3 regions of the Kribbella sp. NPDC104740 genome follow, and region 2 is predicted to be linked to each of the others. Evidence: riboswitches for the same ligand, from Rfam matches in the RefSeq annotation. Region 2 holds a riboswitch; each other region holds the start of a gene.
What was found. Region 2 has a riboswitch for glycine ahead of gcvT (glycine cleavage system aminomethyltransferase GcvT). Riboswitches for the same ligand answer to the same signal wherever they lie in the genome.
Positions count from the first base shown of each region.

Region 1: linked by a shared signal. The riboswitch ahead of gcvP (aminomethyl-transferring glycine dehydrogenase) and the one ahead of gcvT (glycine cleavage system aminomethyltransferase GcvT) in region 2 are both predicted to bind glycine.
Region 3: linked by a shared signal. The riboswitch ahead of ACZ6Z4_RS18605 (L-serine ammonia-lyase) and the one ahead of gcvT (glycine cleavage system aminomethyltransferase GcvT) in region 2 are both predicted to bind glycine.

Region 1 is NZ_JBVJNV010000006.1:180,805-187,030, reverse strand. Features, by position in the region: gene gcvP (aminomethyl-transferring glycine dehydrogenase) at 1-1,813, opposite strand, end outside; glycine riboswitch at 1,890-1,978, opposite strand; gene ACZ6Z4_RS28935 (MerR family transcriptional regulator) at 2,000-2,617, opposite strand; gene ACZ6Z4_RS28930 (bifunctional nuclease family protein) at 2,831-3,325, opposite strand; gene ftsR (transcriptional regulator FtsR) at 3,373-4,008, opposite strand; gene ACZ6Z4_RS28920 (FHA domain-containing protein) at 4,040-4,564, opposite strand; gene gcvH (glycine cleavage system protein GcvH) at 4,701-5,084, opposite strand; gene ACZ6Z4_RS28910 (DUF881 domain-containing protein) at 5,109-6,053, opposite strand; gene ACZ6Z4_RS28905 (small basic family protein) at 6,056-6,226, opposite strand, start outside.
Region 2 is NZ_JBVJNV010000001.1:1,818,486-1,824,711, reverse strand. Features, by position in the region: gene ACZ6Z4_RS08610 (hypothetical protein) at 1-353, opposite strand, end outside; gene ACZ6Z4_RS08605 (hypothetical protein) at 365-967, opposite strand; gene ACZ6Z4_RS08600 (Hsp20/alpha crystallin family protein) at 998-1,435, opposite strand; gene ACZ6Z4_RS08595 (hypothetical protein) at 1,623-1,811, shown strand; gene glyA (serine hydroxymethyltransferase) at 1,808-3,094, opposite strand; gene gcvH (glycine cleavage system protein GcvH) at 3,091-3,471, opposite strand; gene gcvT (glycine cleavage system aminomethyltransferase GcvT) at 3,480-4,580, opposite strand; glycine riboswitch at 4,625-4,718, opposite strand; glycine riboswitch at 4,719-4,811, opposite strand; gene ACZ6Z4_RS08575 (mandelate racemase/muconate lactonizing enzyme family protein) at 4,895-5,941, opposite strand; gene ACZ6Z4_RS08570 (carboxymuconolactone decarboxylase family protein) at 6,105-6,226, shown strand, end outside.
Region 3 is NZ_JBVJNV010000003.1:528,108-534,333, reverse strand. Features, by position in the region: gene ACZ6Z4_RS18625 (FAD-binding protein) at 1-497, shown strand, start outside; gene ACZ6Z4_RS18620 (TetR/AcrR family transcriptional regulator) at 535-1,170, shown strand; gene ACZ6Z4_RS18615 (alpha/beta hydrolase) at 1,107-2,615, opposite strand; gene ACZ6Z4_RS18610 (DUF3817 domain-containing protein) at 2,711-3,043, shown strand; glycine riboswitch at 3,115-3,207, shown strand; gene ACZ6Z4_RS18605 (L-serine ammonia-lyase) at 3,286-4,659, shown strand; gene ACZ6Z4_RS18600 (alpha/beta fold hydrolase) at 4,621-5,307, opposite strand; gene ACZ6Z4_RS18595 (hypothetical protein) at 5,405-6,001, shown strand; gene ACZ6Z4_RS18590 (SDR family NAD(P)-dependent oxidoreductase) at 6,035-6,226, opposite strand, start outside.

The sequences.
Region 1 (6,226 bases), on a different contig from region 2:
CGGCGTTGGTGCCGTGCGCGCTGGACGGGATGAGGCAGACGTTGCGGTCCTCGTTGCGCTGATTCGATTCCTTCTGGGCCCGGTGGTACCCGCGGATCGCCAGCAGGCCGGCCAGCTCGCCCTGCGAGCCGGCGTTCGGCTGGATCGAGACCTTGGCGTACCCGGTGACCTCGGCCAGCCAGCGCTCCAGCTGACCGATCAGCGTCACGTACCCGGCGGCGTCCTCGATCGGCGCGAACGGGTGCAGGTCGGCGAACTCGGGCCAGGTGACCGCTTCCATCTCGGTGGTCGCGTTCAGCTTCATCGTGCAGGAGCCGAGCGGAATCATGCCGCGGTCGAGCGCGTAGTCGTAGTCCGACAGCTTGCGCAGGTAGCGCAGCATCGCGGTCTCGGACCGGTGCGTGTTGAAGACCGGGTGGGTCAGGTAGTCCGACGTCCGGGCCACGGCCTCGGACAGGTTCCCGCCGCCGAGCGCGGCGTCGTACCGGACGCCGAACGAGCGGCAGACCCGGCCGAGCGCGGCGGCGTCGGTCTTCTCGTCGCAGGAGATCCCGACGTGGTCGGCGTCGACCAGGCGCAGCCAGATCCCGTTCTGCCGGGCGGTGTCGACGACGTCGGCGGCGCGACCGGGGACGCGGGCCAGGACGGTGTCGAAGAACTGCTCGTGCACGACCTCGACGCCACCGGCGCGCAGCGAGGCGGCCAGGCTGTCGGCGTTCGCGTGCACGCGCTCGGCGATCGCCTTCAGTCCGTCCGGGCCGTGGTAGACGGCGTACATGGACGCGACGACGGCGAGCAGGACCTGAGCCGTACAGATGTTGGACGTCGCCTTCTCGCGACGGATGTGCTGCTCACGGGTCTGCAGGGCCAGCCGGTACGCCGGCGCGCCGTCGGCATCGACCGAGACGCCGACGAGGCGACCGGGCAACGACCGCTCGAGACCGGCCCGGACCGACATGAAGCCGGCGTGCGGACCGCCGTAGAACAAGGGGACTCCGAAGCGCTGCGAGGACCCGACGACGATGTCGGCGCCGGCCTCACCCGGTGCCTCCAGCAACGTCAGCGCGAGCAGGTCGGAGGCGACGGCAACCAGCGTCTCGCGCTCGTGCGCCGCCGTGACCAGCGGCTTCAGGTCGCGGACGACGCCGCCGGAGCCCGGGTACTGGACCAGGAAACCGAAGAAGTCACCCTCGGGCAGACCGCGAGTGGTGTCGGCGACGACGACCTCGATGCCGAGCGCCTCGGCGCGGGTCTCGACCACCGCGATCGTCTGCGCGAAGCAGTCGGCGTCGACCAGGAAGCGGTTGCTCTTGGCCCCTCCAGCCGACGACCGCCGGTTCGACCGGTGCGCCAGCGTCATCGCCTCGGCGGCCGCGGTGCCCTCGTCGAGCAGCGACGCGTTCGCGGTCGGCAGGCCGGTCAGGTCCGACACGACGGTCTGGAAGTTCAGCAGCGCCTCCAGCCGGCCCTGCGAGATCTCCGGCTGGTACGGCGTGTACGCCGTGTACCAGGCCGGGTTCTCGACCAGGCGGCGGACGATCACCGACGGGGTGAAGGTTCCGTAGTAGCCCTGGCCGATCATCGAGGTGGCGACGTTGTTGCGGCCGGCCAGCCGGCGGAGCTCGGTCAGCGCGTCGACCTCGGAGGCCGGCTCGGGCAGCCGGAGCGGCTCGGCCGAGCGGATCGAGGCCGGGACCGCGGCGTCGACCAGCGCGTCGACGTCGGCGTAGCCGAGGGTCTGCACCATCCGGGCCACCTCGTCGGCCCGCGGACCGATGTGGCGGTCGGCGAAGGTTGCTGAGATTTCAGTCATCAAGAGGCTCCGTTGCTGGCTGTCGCTTCCGGTGGCCTCCCCCTCTGTCACGCACGGCAGCACGCTTCAGAGTCGCCTGACGCACCCGGTCCATGGGCCTGAGAGGTTCCGGGGAGGAATTGCCCCTTCGGCGCCCGTCGTACGGGTCTCTCCCGAGTGCGGTGAACAGCTAGAGAGCAGCGTACCTCAGCCGGTCATCCGGGCGCGGCGACGGGCAGCGAGCTCGTCGTTCGCGTGCGGGCCGGACTCCTCGTCGTGGCCGTCGGCGCGCTCGGTCGGCAGCTCCGACAACGAGCCCTCGACCTCCCGCCAGACGCCACCGAGCGCGATCCCGAAGACCCCCTGGCCGCCGGCCAGCAGGTCGATCACCTCGTCCGGCGAGGTGCACATGTAGACCGAGGCGCCGTCGCTCATCAGCGTGATCTGGGTCAGGTCGTCGATGCCGCGCTTGCTCAGGTGGGCGATCGCGGTGCGGATCTGCTGCAGCGAGATGCCGGCGTCGAGCAGGCGCTTGATCACCTTGAGCAGCAGCACGTCGCGGAAGCCGTACAACCGCTGGGTGCCGGAGCCGGTGGCCGGGCGGACCGACGGCGAGACCAGGCCGGTACGGGCCCAGTAGTCGAGCTGACGGTACGTGATCCCCGCGGCGGCGCAGGCGGTCGGGCCACGGAAGCCGACATCCTCCGGCATCGGGCGCAGGTCGTCGTCGAAGAGCAGGCCTTGCACCCCCGCTGCGGCGGCCGCGTCGGCGCGTGCTTCGGACGCCTGCTGCGCCGTCAGATCAGTGTCGCCGGTGCGTGTCACGCCTGAGCCTCCCTGGGTACCGACTGGAACGGACTACATCCGTGGAGTTACAACTCCTCACAACTCCTTCAAGGTAAGCCGCCGACTTGACCCGGTCAACGACAACCGCTCCGAGCCGAAAGCGTGTCGCGACTCCGGGCCGAATTGTTACCAACCCGGCCTTGTACCAGAGACACCAAATTTGCGGGTCCCGGTGAAGGCTCGAGCGCGGCCTCAGGACTTGTCGAAGTCCTCCGGGGAGACCTGGTCGAGGAACTCGCGGAAGCGCTCCACTTCCTCTTCCTCCTCCACCTCGTCGGCCTCGTCGTTCTCACTCTCCGGGACCGGTACGCCGGCCTCGGCGAGGATCTCCTCGCTGCAGAACACCGGCGTGCCGGTGCGCAGCGCGAGCGCGATCGAGTCCGACGGGCGGGCGGAGATCTCGGTCTTGTCGTCGAAGACCAGGATCGCCTCGAACACCCCGTCGGTCAGGTTCACGATCCGGACCTGGGTCAGGGTGTGACCCAGGACACGGATCACCTCGGCGAAGATGTCGTGGGTGAGCGGCCGCGGCGGCTCCATCCCCTGCTGCGCGAACGCGATCGCGCTGGCCTCGGCCGCACCGATCCAGATCGGCAGGTACCGCTCACCGCCGACCTCCCGGAGCAGCACGATCGGCTGACTCGAGGGCATCTCGACCCGGACTCCGATTACGTCGACTTCGCGCACACCCTCAGCCTACTCCGCGACGCCGACACAAGCTGGCCGACGTACGGTCAACGGCTGAGCCGCGACCTGACGAGTGCGGCGTGCAACCGTACGGCGAGCGCAGCCAGCTCCTGCGTCTTGTCGTCCCGGCGAGGCCCGGCGACCTGTTCGATGAGCCCGACCTCGCGGTCGGCCGCCGTCCGGAACGGGCGCAGGTGCCGCGGCTCCACGCCGTACCGGCCGAACTCGGCGGCCGCCTTCGCGACCAGGATCGCGTCGCCGTCGTAGTGGTTGCCGCGAGCCACCACCAGCTGGTGGCTCTCCAACTGCTCCAGCAACTCAGCCGAGATCCCGGCCGCGACGCGCAGCTCCTCACGCGTCAGCTTCAACTCGGTGCGGTCGGCACCGAAGTCCTCCGCCACCGGCAGACCCGCAGGCTCGACCGCCGCAGGTGCCGCCGGACGACCACCGGGTGTCGGCCGCAGCCCGCGGTCCATGGCGCCGAGGTGTTCCTTGATCACCTTCAGCGGCAGGTACTGGTCGCGCTGCGCGGTCAGGACGTAGCGCAGCCGCTCGATGTCGGCCGCGCTGAACTTGCGGTACCCGGACGCGGTCCGGGCCGGCGTCACCAGTCCCTCGGCCTCGAGGAAGCGGAGCTTGGAGATGGTGACGTCGGCGAACTCGGCCTGCAGGACCTGCAGCACCGCTCCGATGCTGCTTCCTCCGGCGTCAGCCTCAGGCCTGGCCACTGGCGTAGTAGACGAGCCGGTACTTGCCGATCTGGACCTCGTCACCGTTGTTCAGCGCGACCTCGTCGATCCGGTCGCGGTTCACGTAGGTGCCGTTCAGGCTGCCGACGTCGCGGACCTTGACCCCGGCCGGGTCGCGGCGGAACTCCGCGTGCCGGCGCGAGACGGTGACGTCGTCGAGGAAGATGTCGCTGTCGGGGTGCCGGCCGGCGGTGACCACGTCGACGTCGAGCAGGAACCGGCTGCCCGCGTTCGGGCCGCGCTGGACGATCAGCAGCGCCGACCCGGCCGGGAGCGCGCCGACGGCGGCCTCGTCCTCGGCGGTCAGTCCCTCACCGGCCAGCTCGATCCGCTCGGTGTCGGGCTCGGCGCTGATCGGGGTCAGCATCGCGGTGTCGGTGACGCCGGGGGCGGGCACCGGACGGTCCGCGCCAGGGAGCATCGTTCCGCACTGCGAGCAGAACCTGCTGCCCTCGGAGTTCTCGTGCCCGCACTGGTTGCAGAACGGCATGCTGTGATCCTCCCGATCGCCGGCGGTCCGGCGACGTTGTCGTAGATCCCCGTGATGACTGTCGTGGTGCAAGTGTGGACTGCGCCCTCAACCCTCGACCGGCGGTTGAGGCCGCAAACCTATCAGTCCTGGTGCGTCAGGACGGGTCGAGCTGGCCCTTGTAGGTGTCGGCGTCCATCAGGGCCGCCACCTCCTCGTCGTCGTCGACGCGGATGTCGAGCAGCCAGCCCTCGCCGTACGGGTCGGTGTTGACCAGGTCGGGCTGGTCGGCCAGCGCCTCGTTGACGGCGGTGACGGTGCCGTTGACCGGGGCGAACAGGTCGCTGACGGACTTGGTCGACTCCAGCTCGCCGCAGGCGTCACCGGCCCGTACGACGGCCCCGACCTCGGGCAGCTGGACGTAGACGATGTCACCGAGCGCGTCCTGGGCGAAGTCGGTGATACCGACCCGCACCGGGCCTTCCTCGCCGGCCTTCACCCACTCGTGCTCGGCCGTGTACTTCAGGTCTTCGGGGTACACCTCGGGTCCTCTTTCGCTCAGGATCTACTTGGTCGGGCTGGGGGCCGGGCGAGCGTAGCGATGCTCCTCCGGCGCGTGCAAGGCGCTGACGGTCAGCTGCCGCAGCTCGGTCACCTCGGCGGTGCCACCGATCTGCGGACCGGTCACCTCGCTGACCAGGCCGCCGGGGAAGTTGGCCGCCTCGGCCAGGTTGTGGGACTCGCCGATCGCCTCGATCACGTACGGCGAAACCAGCTTCTCGCCGTCCACCCGGACACCGGGCGCGTCGTCGGTCAGGTCGGTGCTGGCCACCACCCGGACCTGGCCGTTGATCTGGATCGCCTCGGCACCGGCGTCGCGCAGTTCCTCGATCGCGTCCAGCAGGTTGCCGGACGTCATTTTGCCGTCGGGGTCGTTCAGCGTGATCCGGACACCAGGCCCCTGTGCGGGCAGCGTCCCGGCCAGGATGCTGAGCGTGCGGACCTGCTGCTCGGCCTGCTCGCGCGCGGTCTGGGCCTTGTCGGCACTGGAGGACAGCGTGTTCTTGCGCTCCTCCAGCTCGGTGATCTCGCTCTCCAGCCGGCGGTTGTTCTGGTTGAGGCCGTCGAGGATCGCGATCAGGTCCTCGCGGCGGGCGTTCTGGTAGCCGTCGTCGGCGCGGTTGACGCGGACCTGGACGACCGCCGTACAGGCCACCAGCGCCAGGACGACGGCCACGATCGCCTGACCGCGGGACGGCTTGAAGCCGGCCTTCAACCGGCGCAGCGCCAGGTTCGGGCCCTTGACCCGCGGCTGCGGCATCGGCGTCGGGGCAACCGGGTGCGCCGGCTCGGCCGGCGGCGTCTCCCGGGCCGGCTCCGGCTCCGCGCCGCGCCGCGACTCGGCGGTCCGGCGGTGCTCGGCGCGGTGGTGCGCCTCGCGGCCACTGGCCGGCTTGGCCGGGCCGTCGGGCGGCGGCGTGCTCTCGGGCGGTCGCTGGTCGTCGCTCATCGTCAGGCCCGGAAGACGTGCCGGCGGATCGCGGCCATGTTGGTGAAGATCCGGATGCCGAGCACGACCACGACGCCGGTGGACAGCTGCGAGCCGACGCCGAGCTGGTCACCGAGGTAGACGATCAGGGCCGCGATCAGCACGTTCGACACGAACGAGACGACGAACACCTT
Region 2 (6,226 bases):
CCGCCCACGGCCCCCAGCTGCGGGTCCGGATCGAGCAGCCGCACACACGTCCCGGTCCGGTCGGCGAACACGGCGTACCGCCCGAGCGCCGTGCTGACCGGCGCGATCAGCCAGTCGAGCTCCTCGTGGGTGCGGTAGAAGTCGTCGACACCGCCCACGTCGTACACCCCACCGGCGCCCAGCGCCGCCTCGGCCGGATCCCGGACGAGCACGATCGTCGCCTGGCTCCCAGGCGCCGCGAGCAACGCCGTCTCGTCGTCGGGCCAGCCGACAGCCACCAGCCCGAGCCCTCGGTAGTACTCCACACTCGCCTCCAGGTGCTCCACCGGTCGCACCTCGAGCAGCAGTTTCATCGTTGTCCCCTTCACCTCTCCGTACGCCGTACGCCGGCCGCGCGGGCCTCGTCGGTGCGGTCGCCGACCGCCGAGATCCGCTCGGCCAGACCCGGATGCTCGCCGGCGAGCCGCGGGCCGGCATCGGCCAGCGGCCCGAGCAACGCCGCCGAGTCGCTGCCACCGAGCGCGTCGTGCACCCGGTCCACGCTCGCCTGCGTCGGCCGGTCCAGGCCGTCGAGCGCGCTCACCTGCCCGGCGAGGCGGCGCAGATCAGCCGCGTTGTCCCGGGCCCACGCCACCACCGCCCGGTCCCCCGCGCGCTGATCACGCGCCGCGCGCACCCGCTGTTCACCGGTCATCGCCGGCGCCTCGAGATCAGCGTTCAGCCGCAGGTACCGCTTCTCCGCGGCCTGCCGGCTCGCCACACCGAGGGCGGGGGCGAGGTCGGCCCAGCTGACCCCCGCCGCCCGCGCGGCGTCGATCAGCTGGGGCTCCCACACCGTCAGCTGCTCCCGAAGAGCCCGGATCCGCTCCAGCGCGGCCAGCAGCTCCGCCCGGTCGGCGGCGTCGCCTCTCCGCTCGATCGCCGCACTCACGAACGCGAGCGCCGCCGCCGTACCGTCCTGCTCCATCGGTTCTCCCACCTCGCAGCGGTCACCTGGTCAGGTGCCGAGCTCCTGCCGCTCGTTGCCTGCGGCATCGATCTGGATCTTCCGCGGCTTCGCCCGGGCCGCCACCGGGATCCGCACGGTCAGCACGCCGTTGTCGTAGGCCGCCGCGATCCCGTCCGCGTCCAGCCCGTCGCCGAGGAACAGCTGCCGCGAGAACACCCCGAGCGGCCGCTCCGCCACCTGCATCTCGACCCCGTCGGCCACCGCCGCCGGCCGGCGCTCGGCCCGTACGGTCAGCACGTTCCGCTCGACGTCGAGGTCGATCGCGTCCGCCGCGACGCCGGGCAGGTCGAACAGCACGACGTACTGGTCGCCGGAACGGTAGGCGTCCATCGGCATCGGGTTCGGCCGGGTCCACGTCCCCGGCGCCCCGCTCACCTGCTGGGCCAGTCGGTCGAGCTCGCGGAACGGGTCGGTGCGCATCAACATCGTTTCCCACCTCCACAGATCGTTGTCCGGTCTGTCAACACGCAGCACCGTTCTAACATGTCATCGGAAAGCTGACAAGATCCTCGTCATCCATCCGCTGACGGTTTCCGCATGCCCGCGGGTACCGGTCAGCTGGTCCGTCTTGCAGCAGGCGGGTTCTCGGGGGGCGCACCGGAAGGACACGACGATGACCGTCGGCGGCGTCGACACCTACTACGACTACGACGAGCAGCAGTGGAAGCACCGCAAGCTCGGCGGTGGACCGGTACGGCGGAAGCCGGTCTGCCCGCTTCCGAAGACGATTCCGGCGGAGATCCCCCGGGAGGAGGCGGCCGACCAGCGGGTAGCCACCGAGCCGCCGCCCCGGAGGTTCTAGGCGTACAGCGGGTGAGCAGCAGCCAGTACGCCGACCCGGCGCTGCAGGTCTGACAGGTCGGCCTCCGCGTCGGCGGTCAGCGCCTCGGCGATGATGTCGGCCACCTCGGCGAACGCCTGCTCGCCGAAGCCGCGGGTCGCCAGCGCCGGCGTACCGATCCGCAGACCCGACGTGACCATCGGCGGCCGCGGGTCGAACGGGACGGCGTTGCGGTTGACGGTGATGTCGATCGAGGCCAGCCGGTCCTCGGCTTGCTGACCGTCGAGCGTGCAGTCGCGCAGGTCGACCAGGACCAGGTGGACGTCGGTCCCGCCGGAGACCACTGAGATGCCGTGCTTGGCGACGTCGGGCTGAACCAGCCGCTCGGCGAGGATCCGTGCGCCGGCGAGGACGCGTTCCTGGCGCTCGCGGAACTCCTCCGAGGCGGCGATCTTGAACGCGACCGCCTTGCCCGCGATCACGTGCTCGAGCGGCCCGCCCTGCTGGCCGGGGAACACCGCCGAGTTGATCTTCTTGGCCAGGTCGGCGTCGTTGGTCAGGATGATCCCGCCGCGCGGGCCCGCCAGCGTCTTGTGCGTGGTCGACGTCGTCACGTGGGCGTGCGGCACCGGCGACGGGTGCAGCCCGGCCGCGACCAGCCCGGCGAAGTGCGCCATGTCGACCATCAGGTACGCACCGACCGCGTCGGCGATCCGGCGGAACTCGGCGAAGTCCAACTGCCGGGCGTACGCCGACCAGCCGGCCACGATCAGCTTCGGCTGGTGCTCGTGGGCCAGCCGCTCGACCTCGGCCATGTCGACGCGGTGGTCGTCGGCGTTCACCTGGTACGGGATCACGTCGTACAGGCGGCCGGAGAAGTTGATCTTCATCCCGTGCGTCAGGTGGCCGCCGTGCGCCAGGTTCAGGCCCATGATCGTGTCGCCGGGCCGGATCAGCGCGTGCATCACCGACGCGTTCGCCTGCGCACCGGAGTGCGGCTGCACGTTCGCGTACGCCGCCCCGAACAGCGCCTTGACCCGGTCGATCGCGAGCTGCTCGATCACGTCGACGTGCTCGCAGCCGCCGTAGTACCGGCGGCCCGGGTAGCCCTCGGCGTACTTGTTGGTGAGCACCGAGCCCTGGGCCTGCATCACCGCGGCCGCGGTGTGGTTCTCCGAGGCGATCATCTCCAGGCCGTCGCGCTGCCGGGTCAGCTCGTCGGCGATCTTCACCGCGATCTCCGGGTCGAGGTCGGCCAGGTCCGCGTTCAGGCTCGGGGCGACGACCTGCTGGAAGGCGCTCACAGCTCACCACCGTGCTTGGCCGCGTAGTCCTCGGCCGACAGCAGCGGGCCGTCGGCGGTGGCGTTCACCTTGAACAGCCAGACGCCGTACGGGTCCTCGTTGATCGCGGCCGGGTCGTCGGCGACCGCGGGGTTGACCTCGACGATCTCGCCGGTCACCGGCGAGTACAGGTCGGAGACGGACTTGGTGGACTCCACCTCGCCGCAGCTGTCCCCCGCGGTCACGCTCGCGCCGACCTCGGGCAGCTCGACGTAGACGATGTCGCCGAGCGCGTCGGTGGCGATCGCGGAGATGCCGACGGCAACGACGCCGGCGTCCTCACGGGCCACCCACTCGTGCTCGTCGGAGTACTGCAGGCCGGCCTTGACGGTGGGCATCTCGGTCCTCACTTCTGGCGCTGGTAGAAGGGCAGGGTGGTCACTTCGAACGGCTCGGGCGTCCCGCGCAGGTCGACGTGCAGTGCGGTGCCCGGCTCGGCGTGCTCGACGTCGACGTAGGCCAGAGCGACCGGTACGCCGAGCGTCGGGCTCGGCTGCCCGGAGGTGATCTCGCCGACCACGACACCGTCCTTGAGCACCGGGTAGTGGCTGCGCGGCGCGCGCCGGCCGGCGCCGGTCAGGCCGACGAGCTTCCGGGCCGATCCCGTTTCCTTGCGCTGGGCAAGGGCGTCCCGGCCGACGAAGTCCTTGCTGAGCGCAACGACACCGCCGAGCCCGGCGGCGTACGGGTCGCCGTCGCGCGACAGTTCGTTGCCGTACAGCGGCATCCCGGCCTCGAGCCGCAGCGAGTCGCGCGCGGCCAGACCGCACGGGGTCAGCTCGCCATCCTCGGCGACGGCCTCGATCGCCTGCCAGACCTCGGCGGCGTCGTCGTTGCCGACGAAGATCTCGAACCCGTCCTCGCCGGTGTAGCCGGTGCGCGCGACCGGGAGGTTGCGGTCGGCAAGCGTCACCTCGACGGCGGCGTAGTACCTGAGCTCGGTGAGGAGCTGCTGCTGGTCAGCCGGGACCAGGCGGAGCAGGATCGCCTCCGCCTTCGGGCCCTGGACGGCGATCAGCGACGTCCGCGCCGAGGCGTCGTCGACGGTGACGGCGAAGTCCTTCGCACGCTCGGCGAGCGCCGCGACGACGGTCTCGGCGTTGCCCGCGTTCGGGACGACCAGGAACGCGTCCGGACGCCGGTAGGTGATCAGGTCGTCGATCACGCCGCCGTCCTCGGCGCAGATCAGCGAGTACTTCGCCTTCCCCTGCGCCATCGCGGAGATCTTGCCGACCAGCGCGTGGTCAAGGAACGCCGCGGCGTCCGGGCCGGTCACCCAGACCTCACCCATGTGGGACAGGTCGAAGAGCCCGGCGGACCGGCGTACGGCGTGGTGCTCGGCGAGCTCGGAGCGGTACTTGAGCGGCATCTGCCAGCCGCCGAAGTCGGTGAAGCTCGCGCCGAGGCGCTCGTGCTGGGCGCGCAGCGCCGTGTACTTGTCGGGCATGGGAACTCCAGAATCCGGGTGGCAGGCGCCACGCGATCAGGGTTCCTCCCCGCTCTGTATCGGACCTGAGAGTTTCCGCGCCGGGACCTGCGCTTGCACCGTCGGTGAGCCGGACGACCGGCTGCTTTCCAGAGTTGCCTGACCGCGGCGGTACGGGGGCCTGAGAGATTCCCGGGGAGGGTTTGCTCCTACGGCACCTGCACGGCGGCAGGATTCTCCCGCCGCGGATCATCAGCGTGTTCAGTTGTCGCTGGCACCCTAAGCGGGCCGCCACCGGGCGCGCAAGGCGGCCGCGTACCGGCGGCGCGTTCGGGTCAGGGCAGCTGCAGACCGAAACCAGGCCGGTCGGGGACGGTGAGGTTGCCGTCCGCCCACGCGTACGCGCTGGTGTCGAGGCCGACCGTCTCGCCGGGCACGCCCTCGACCGTCGGGACGTTGCCGAGGCCCGCGGCCAGCTGTGCGGCGTACAGGGTCTTGAGTGGGAGCCCCCACGCGTGCGGCGACGCCTGGCAGCTCACCCGGGGCATCACCTGGCGCCAGCTGGTCAGCCCGAAGCTGACCACGTCCATCAGCAGGACGTCGATGTCCCCACGGTCGGCGATCTCGAGCAGCGGCTCCAGGTCGGGATTCGACTCGCCCTCCGCGATCAGCGTTCCCGAGCCGTTCAGATGCTTCTTCAGGCGTGCGAGATCAGCCGCGTCGTCGAGGAACGGCTCCTCGACCCAGTACAGCTCGCAGTCCGCGACCGCCTTCAAGTACTCGAGGAAGCCGTCGCAGTCGTACCCGTCGTTCGCATCCACCAGAATCCGGTGCTCCGGGTACGCCGAACGCACGGCCCGCGTCACCTCGATGTCCCGCGCGTCACCTTCGGCCCGGGACATCCACCGGTTCCCGCGCCCGATCTTCAGCTTGAACGCCCGGTACCCCGCGGCGTCGTCGGCCGCGCAGTGCGCCAGCACCTCGTCGACACCGCCCGGGCCGTCGAGATCCGCGAAGTAGATCGCGCCGTCGTAGCAGGCGACCGTCGTACTGCCTCTGGATCCCAGCATCGCGTGCACCGGCAGATCGAGGATCTGCCCCGCGAGATCGTGCAGCGCGAAGTCCAGCCCCCGCAACGACTCGTCCCGTACGCCGCTCGCGGGGTCGATCAGCTCCCCGACCGACTTCCCGATGACGTCGGGCACCGGACCGGCTTTGAGGCCCCACCCGGTCTTTCCGGTGTCGGTCCGCAGGACCACGACCTCGTCGACGGGACCGTCCCCGTGACTCCCCAACCGGGCGTTCCGGCCGATCGTCCGCGGGTAGCGGGACCGGATCGTGCTGACCTCGACGCTGCTGACGAAATGGTGGTCCAGAGACATCTGCACTCCCAACGGCGGCTTTCCCCGAGTCTGCTGCGCCGCCGGACCGCGCAAACCTCGGCACCGTGAGCGAGACGTGGGTCACACCAGCTCGTTGTCACAACCCCCGGGGTGACGTCTGTCAAAGGGGTGACAACAGACGAACGTTCTGAGGAGACCCGTGATGGACGCCCGCATCGATCTGCACAGCAACCCGCTCGCCGGTCAGGTCCTGAAGTACATCAACTCGGCCGGGCACGCGGTCGGGAAGTCGAGCCTGCCGATGGCGACGCAGGAGTTGGTGAA
Region 3 (6,226 bases), on a different contig from region 2:
TGGACACCGTCGCGCCGATGCCCGCCGCCGAGATCGCCGGGATCACCAACGACCCGACCGAACCGGGCGCCGCGGTCGAGCACTTCGCGGTCCTGGACGAGCTGAGCGCGGACACCGTCGACGCGGTCCTCGACGTCGTCGGGCCGGACGCCGAGACCGCGATCACGATGGTCAACCTGAGCCACCTCGGCGGTGCGCTCGGTCGGGCGCCGCGGGTGCCGAACGCGGTCCGCCGGGACATCGGGTTCGCGGTCTTCGCGCTGACCGCGGTCGCACCCGACCAGGTCGAGGCGCAGCGCGACGCCGGGCGCGAGCTGATCGACCGGCTGGCGACCGGCCGGCGGCACCCGGGGTACCTGTCCCCGGCCGACGCGTCGGTGGACGCCGTGCGCACGGCGTACGACGAAGCGACGTACCGGCGGCTGCAAGAGGTCAAGACGAAGTACGACCCGGCCAACGTGTTCCGCTTCAACCACAACATCCCGCCCCTCGGCTAGCGGCGGGCCCGCGGCGGCCTGGCCATAAGGTGTCGCCATGCCAGAGCCGCAGCGCAGACGTCGAGCAGGTGGTGCGAAACGGACGGCCGTCCTGGAGGCGGTCGCGACCGTGCTCGCCGACCGTGGGTACGAAGGCACGCGGTTCGCCGACGTGTCCGCGGTCAGCGGAGTCGCGATCAGCACGCTGCAGAACTACTTCGGCTCCCGCGAGGACATGGTCGTCGAGGCGCTCGGCCTGGCCACCGACCGGGAGGTCGAGGCGCTGGAGGCGGTCGCCTCGGCCGAGCCTGACCCGTGGCGGCGGCTGGTCGCGATGACGGACCGCAGTCTGGAGAACCCGACCAGTACGCAGCAGCTGCTGGTCGAGTTCTGGCGGGCGGCGATGCGTGACGACGAGCTGCGCGCGCACAGCCACGAGGTGCTCGCCCGCTACCGGACGCCGTTCCTGGCAGCGGTCACCGAGGGCGTGGTCGAGGGCTCGTTCAGCGACACCTACCGCCCGGCCGACGTGACCGACTTCCTGCTGACCGCGCTGACCGGTGCGATCGTCAGCCGGGCCCTGCGCCAGCCGGCGCCGGACCCGGCCACGTTCCGCGAGGTGCTGCTCGGTCAGCTCGGCGGGATGCTCGGACACGCGGAGCCGCGCGCCGGCAAGGCCAGCGTCACCAGGTAGCGGTCGACCGCCCGCTCGACACAGGGGCTGGTGGTGTAGCTGCCGTGGCCCCAGCCGCGGTAGGTCAGCAGTACGCCGTCCCGCCCGAACTGGCGGGCCACGCTCTTCGCACCGTTGTAGCCGGTCGCCGGATCGTGCAGGCTGTTGACCAGAAGCGCCGGTGTCCGCAGGTCCTGCCGCTGCGGAGTGCGCTGCGGATTGGTTGCCTTCGGCAAACCCAGGCAGGTCGCCACGGCCAGCAGCTGTCCGGGGTAGCGCAGGTCCTCGTTGTCCCGCGCGAGTCGCCGCAGGTGGCCGGCGTACTCGCGGTAGTCGCGGACCGGCAGGTCGAAGTCGTGGCAGAACGTCACGAACGCGAAGCTGGTCAGTCCGGTCGGGACCGGCGGTACGGCGGTCGGCGGCGGGCTCTGGTCCAGCTTGTCGAGCAGGTCGGCCAGTCGGGCCCAGTCGGGTCCGTAGAACGTCCGGAACGTCACGAAGCTCAGCTGGAACGCGTTGATCGGGTACGCCGGGCGCTGTGGGTCCGGCAGGTCACCACGATCGGCTCTGGCGATCAGTCGATCCCACAGGACGTGGATGTCCTGGCCGTGCAGGGAGCAGGTCGTCGCCGTCGTACACCACTTCACGAACTCGTCGAACGAGTCCTGCCCGGCCCATGCCTGCTCGTCGAGGAACTCGCCGGTGGACGCGGGCCCGTGGTCGAACACGCTCTCCAGCACGAGCGCGCGGACCCGCCGCGGGTAGCGCTCGGCGTACTGCTGGCCGAGCAGCGTCCCGTACGAGCTGCCGTGGAAGGAGATCCGGGACTCGCCCAGTGCGGCCCGGATCGCGTCGACGTCGCGGACGGTCTGCAGCATGTCGAGGTGGTCGTAGACCGGGCCGGTGTTCTTCCGGCAGTCTGCTGCGAGCTCGCGGTTGTAGGTGATGGTGTCGTCGAAGTCCTGCTGGCTCTGGAGGATCGGCGACGGCTGGCGGGCGACCAGCGCGGCCGAGCACTTCACGGCGTTGCTCCGGGCGACACCGCGCGGGTCGAAGCTGACGATGTCGAAGCGGTCCTCGAGCTGCCGGCTGAAGCGGCTCATCCCGGTCCGGATCCGGTCGACGCCGGAGTCGCCGGGTCCGCCCGGTCCGAACACCAGTACGCCGACTCGCTGCTGCTGGGCCTTCCGGCGGGCGACCGCGAGCTCGAAGGTGCCTGCGGACGGATGGTTCCAGTCGATCGGGACGGTGAGCGTCGCGCACTCGGAGCCGGGGAGCAGGGCGATCTCCTCCGGTGTGTCGCCCGGCTCGGGCGCGCAGGCCGACCAGCTCAACGGACGCGAGGCGGCTAGCTGGACGGGCGGCTCCGCGGCCGGCTCGGCGGCCGGGGCAGCGGCAGTGGCGGGGACGGTCAGCGTGGCCAGAACGACGGCCAGGGCGGCACACCAAACACTTTGTCTCTTCACGCTTCGATCCTTGGCCGCCCGGACCCTGACCGGCATCCGGCAGCGCCCCCGAGCCGACCCCGGGGTTGGAGCTGCTTGTTAGGGTCACTGGTCTGATGACCGAGACTGTTGCAGCCGTGGACGCGCCGGCTGGTTCCAAGCATGCGACCTGGTTCCGGGTGGTGGCGATCGCCGAGGCGATCTCGTGGACCGGGCTGCTGATCGGGATGCTGTTCAAGTACGTGCTGTCCGACAACGAGATCGGCGTCCAGGTCTTCGGGCCGATCCACGGCGGCATCTTCGTCGCCTACGTGCTGACCGTCGCGGTCGTCCGCAAGCCGCTGCGCTGGAGCTGGCCGACCACGCTGCTGGCGCTGGCGGCAAGCGTTCCCCCGCTGTTCACCTGGTTCTTCGAGCTGTGGGCGGCCCGGACCGACCGCCTGGGCTGACCGCGCCCGGCCGGATTGACGAGTACGGCCGGGCCGCCGTACCGTCGCGATCGTCAGCAGCACCCGCCGTATGAACCCGTGCGGGAGAGACCCAGGCCCGACCTGGGCGCCGTAGGAGCAACTCTCCCCAAGAATCTCTCAGGCACCCTCACCGCACGGGCGAGGCACCTCTGGAAGGCAGCACGCCCAACAGAGCGGGGAGGCACACCGATCGGTCAACGAAGACCGGAAGGAACCTCCAGATGGCGATCAGCGTTTTCGACCTGTTCAGTATCGGGATCGGCCCGTCGAGCTCCCACACCGTGGGACCGATGCGCGCCGCCCGCACCTTCGCCCTCGGCCTCGAGGCCGACGGGCTGCTCGACCGGACCACGGCCGTCGAGTCGCAGCTGTTCGGCTCGCTCGGCGCGACCGGGCACGGGCACGGCAGCAACAAGGCGGTCCTGCTCGGTCTCGAGGGCGAGGACCCCGAGACCGTCGACACCGGCTCGGTCGAGGACCGGGTCGCGGGGATCCGCGCGGCCGGGCGGATCCGGCTGGCCGGCCGGCAGGAGATCGCGTTCGACGAGAACACCCAGCTGGTGATGCACCGCCGCAAGGCGCTGCCCTACCACCCGAACGGGATGACCTTCGTCGCGCGCTCGGCCGACGGCGCCGTACTGCGGGAACGCACCTACTACTCGGTCGGCGGCGGGTTCGTCGTCGACGAGGACGCGGCCGCCGGCGACCGGATCGTGCCGGACCGGACGCCGCTGAAGTACCCGTTCCTGACCGGCGCCGAGCTGCTCGACCGGTGCCGCGAGTCCGGTCTCGCGATCAGCGAGGTGATGCTGCACAACGAGCTGGCCTGGCGCACCGAGCCGGAGATCCGATCCGGCCTGCTGCACATCTGGCAGGTGATGCAGGACTGCGTCGACGAGGGCTGCGAGACCGAGGGCGTGCTGCCCGGCGGCCTCAAGGTCCCGCGCCGCGCGCACGCGCTGCACCAGAAGCTGAGCAGCGACAAGTGGTCGGTCGACCCGCTCAAGGTGATGGACTGGGTGAACCTGTTCGCGCTCGCGGTGAACGAGCAGAACGCCTCCGGCGGCCGGATCGTCACCGCGCCGACGAACGGTGCCGCGGGCATCATTCCCGCTGTCCTGCACTACTACCGGCGGTTCGTCCCGGGCTCGTCCGACGACGGCGCCGTCCGGTTCCTGCTCGCCGCCGGCGCGATCGGCGTGCTCTACAAGGAGAACGCGTCGATCTCCGGCGCCGAGGTCGGCTGCCAGGGCGAGGTCGGGTCGGCCTGCTCGATGGCCGCCGCCGGGTTGTGCGAGGTGCTCGGCGGTACGCCGGAGCAGGTCGAGAACGCGGCCGAGATCGCGATGGAGCACAACCTCGGCCTGACCTGCGACCCGGTCGGCGGGCTGGTCCAGATCCCGTGCATCGAGCGGAACGCGATGGCCTCGGTGAAGGCGATCAACGCGGCCCGGATGGCGATGCACGGGGACGGGGTGCACGTGGTCACGCTGGACAAGGTGATCAAGACGATGCGCGAGACCGGCGCCGACATGAAGATCAAGTACAAGGAGACGTCACGAGGCGGCCTGGCCGTCAACGTGATCGAGTGCTGACGGGTTCCCCACGTGGGCGTTGTGACCGGCGCTGGGCAGCGTGACGACCTGGTCGTGCAGCGCTGACAGCTCGGCGTCGGTGTTCATCGGGTCCAGCTCACCCCGAGCCAGTACGACGTCCGCCTGCGCGTCGCGGAGCAGGCGGGCCATGTTCGGGGCGCCGACGCCGAACGCGCGGGGATCGAGCGCGAGCCGCCAGCGGCCGTCCTGCTCGCGCAGCCCGTGGTCGACGGCGTCGCTCGCGGGGTCGACCAGGCCCTGGAGACCGGAGATCTTCAGGTAGCGCTCGGCGGCGGCGTCGCGGGTGTCGAACCAGGTGACCGGCTTGGCGGCGAGTGCCGCGGTCCGGGCCAGGTCCTCGTCCGACCAGGTGACCTTGACGCCGAGGGCGATCACGCGGTCCACGCGGACGCCGTACCGGCCGCTGGCCAGCTCGAGGGCGATCACACCGCCCAGCGAGTGGCCGATCACGGTGCTGAGGTCGGGCAGGTTCTGGGCGACGGCGGCGGTGATCGACTCGAAGCTGTAGCTGTCGAGCGGGCCGGCGGTGCCGTGGCCGGGGAGGTCGGGGGAGTGGGCGGAAGTGGTCGGCCAGCCGTCCCAGACCCGGCGGGTCGCGCCGAGGCCGTGCAGCAGCAGGATTGTCATGCCGGGCAGTCTTCCCTGCCGGACAGATGACAAAAAGGGTGAAGATCGTTCCAAGACCTGTTTGAAACGTGTGAACACCCGCTACTGTGCCGGAACTGTGAGTCTGTTCTCCGAGGAAGAACAGGCAGCACCGCGCCGGACCCCGCTGAGGAGCAAGAGGGCCCGCCGTACCGCCGCCTGCATCGCCCTGCCCATCGGCCTGTACGCCGCCCTGGCCGTCGCCGGCCTGCTACCGCTGCCCGGTGGCGGGGACCCCGACGCGGTCAACCCGGTCGCAGGCCTCCCGGCCGTGGACCCGGCCGACCAGCGCTACCCGTACGTCGACGGCGACCCGCGCAGCCCGGTCGTCACGCCTACGCTCGCGCCCTCCACCGAGCCGTGGGGCGTCGGCCGCGGCGACGTCCAGCGCGAGGACCCGAGCGGCACCCACGCCGGCCGCCCGACCCCGGGCGCGCCGACGACGGTCCCGGCCGAGGACCCGAATCGGCGGCCGCTGCCGACGATCACCGCGCGGCCACCGGTCGTACCGACCCCGACGCCGACGGTCGAGCCGACCTCCGGTACGCCGTCGGACACGCCGTCGCCGTCGCCGACGCCGACCGAGACGCCGTCCGACCCGCCGGACGGAGATCCCGAGCCGGACCCGAACCTCGCCGACCGGCTGTTCGGCTGGCTGGACGAACTGGTCCCGTAGCTCGCCGCTCGCCGCCCCCAGACCGGCGCTCGGCTACCAGGCGACCGGGCCCTGTGCGCTCAGGTACTTGCCGGTCGGCCCGTCCTTCCCGACCGTCGCCGCCCGGACGATGATCGCCGCGCCCTCCTCGACGGTCTGCGTCCCGCGGTGCCCGTTGAAGTCGGTCGCGGTGTAGCCGGGGTCGACCGTGTTGATCCGCAGCTCCGGCAGCAGGTAGGCGAACTG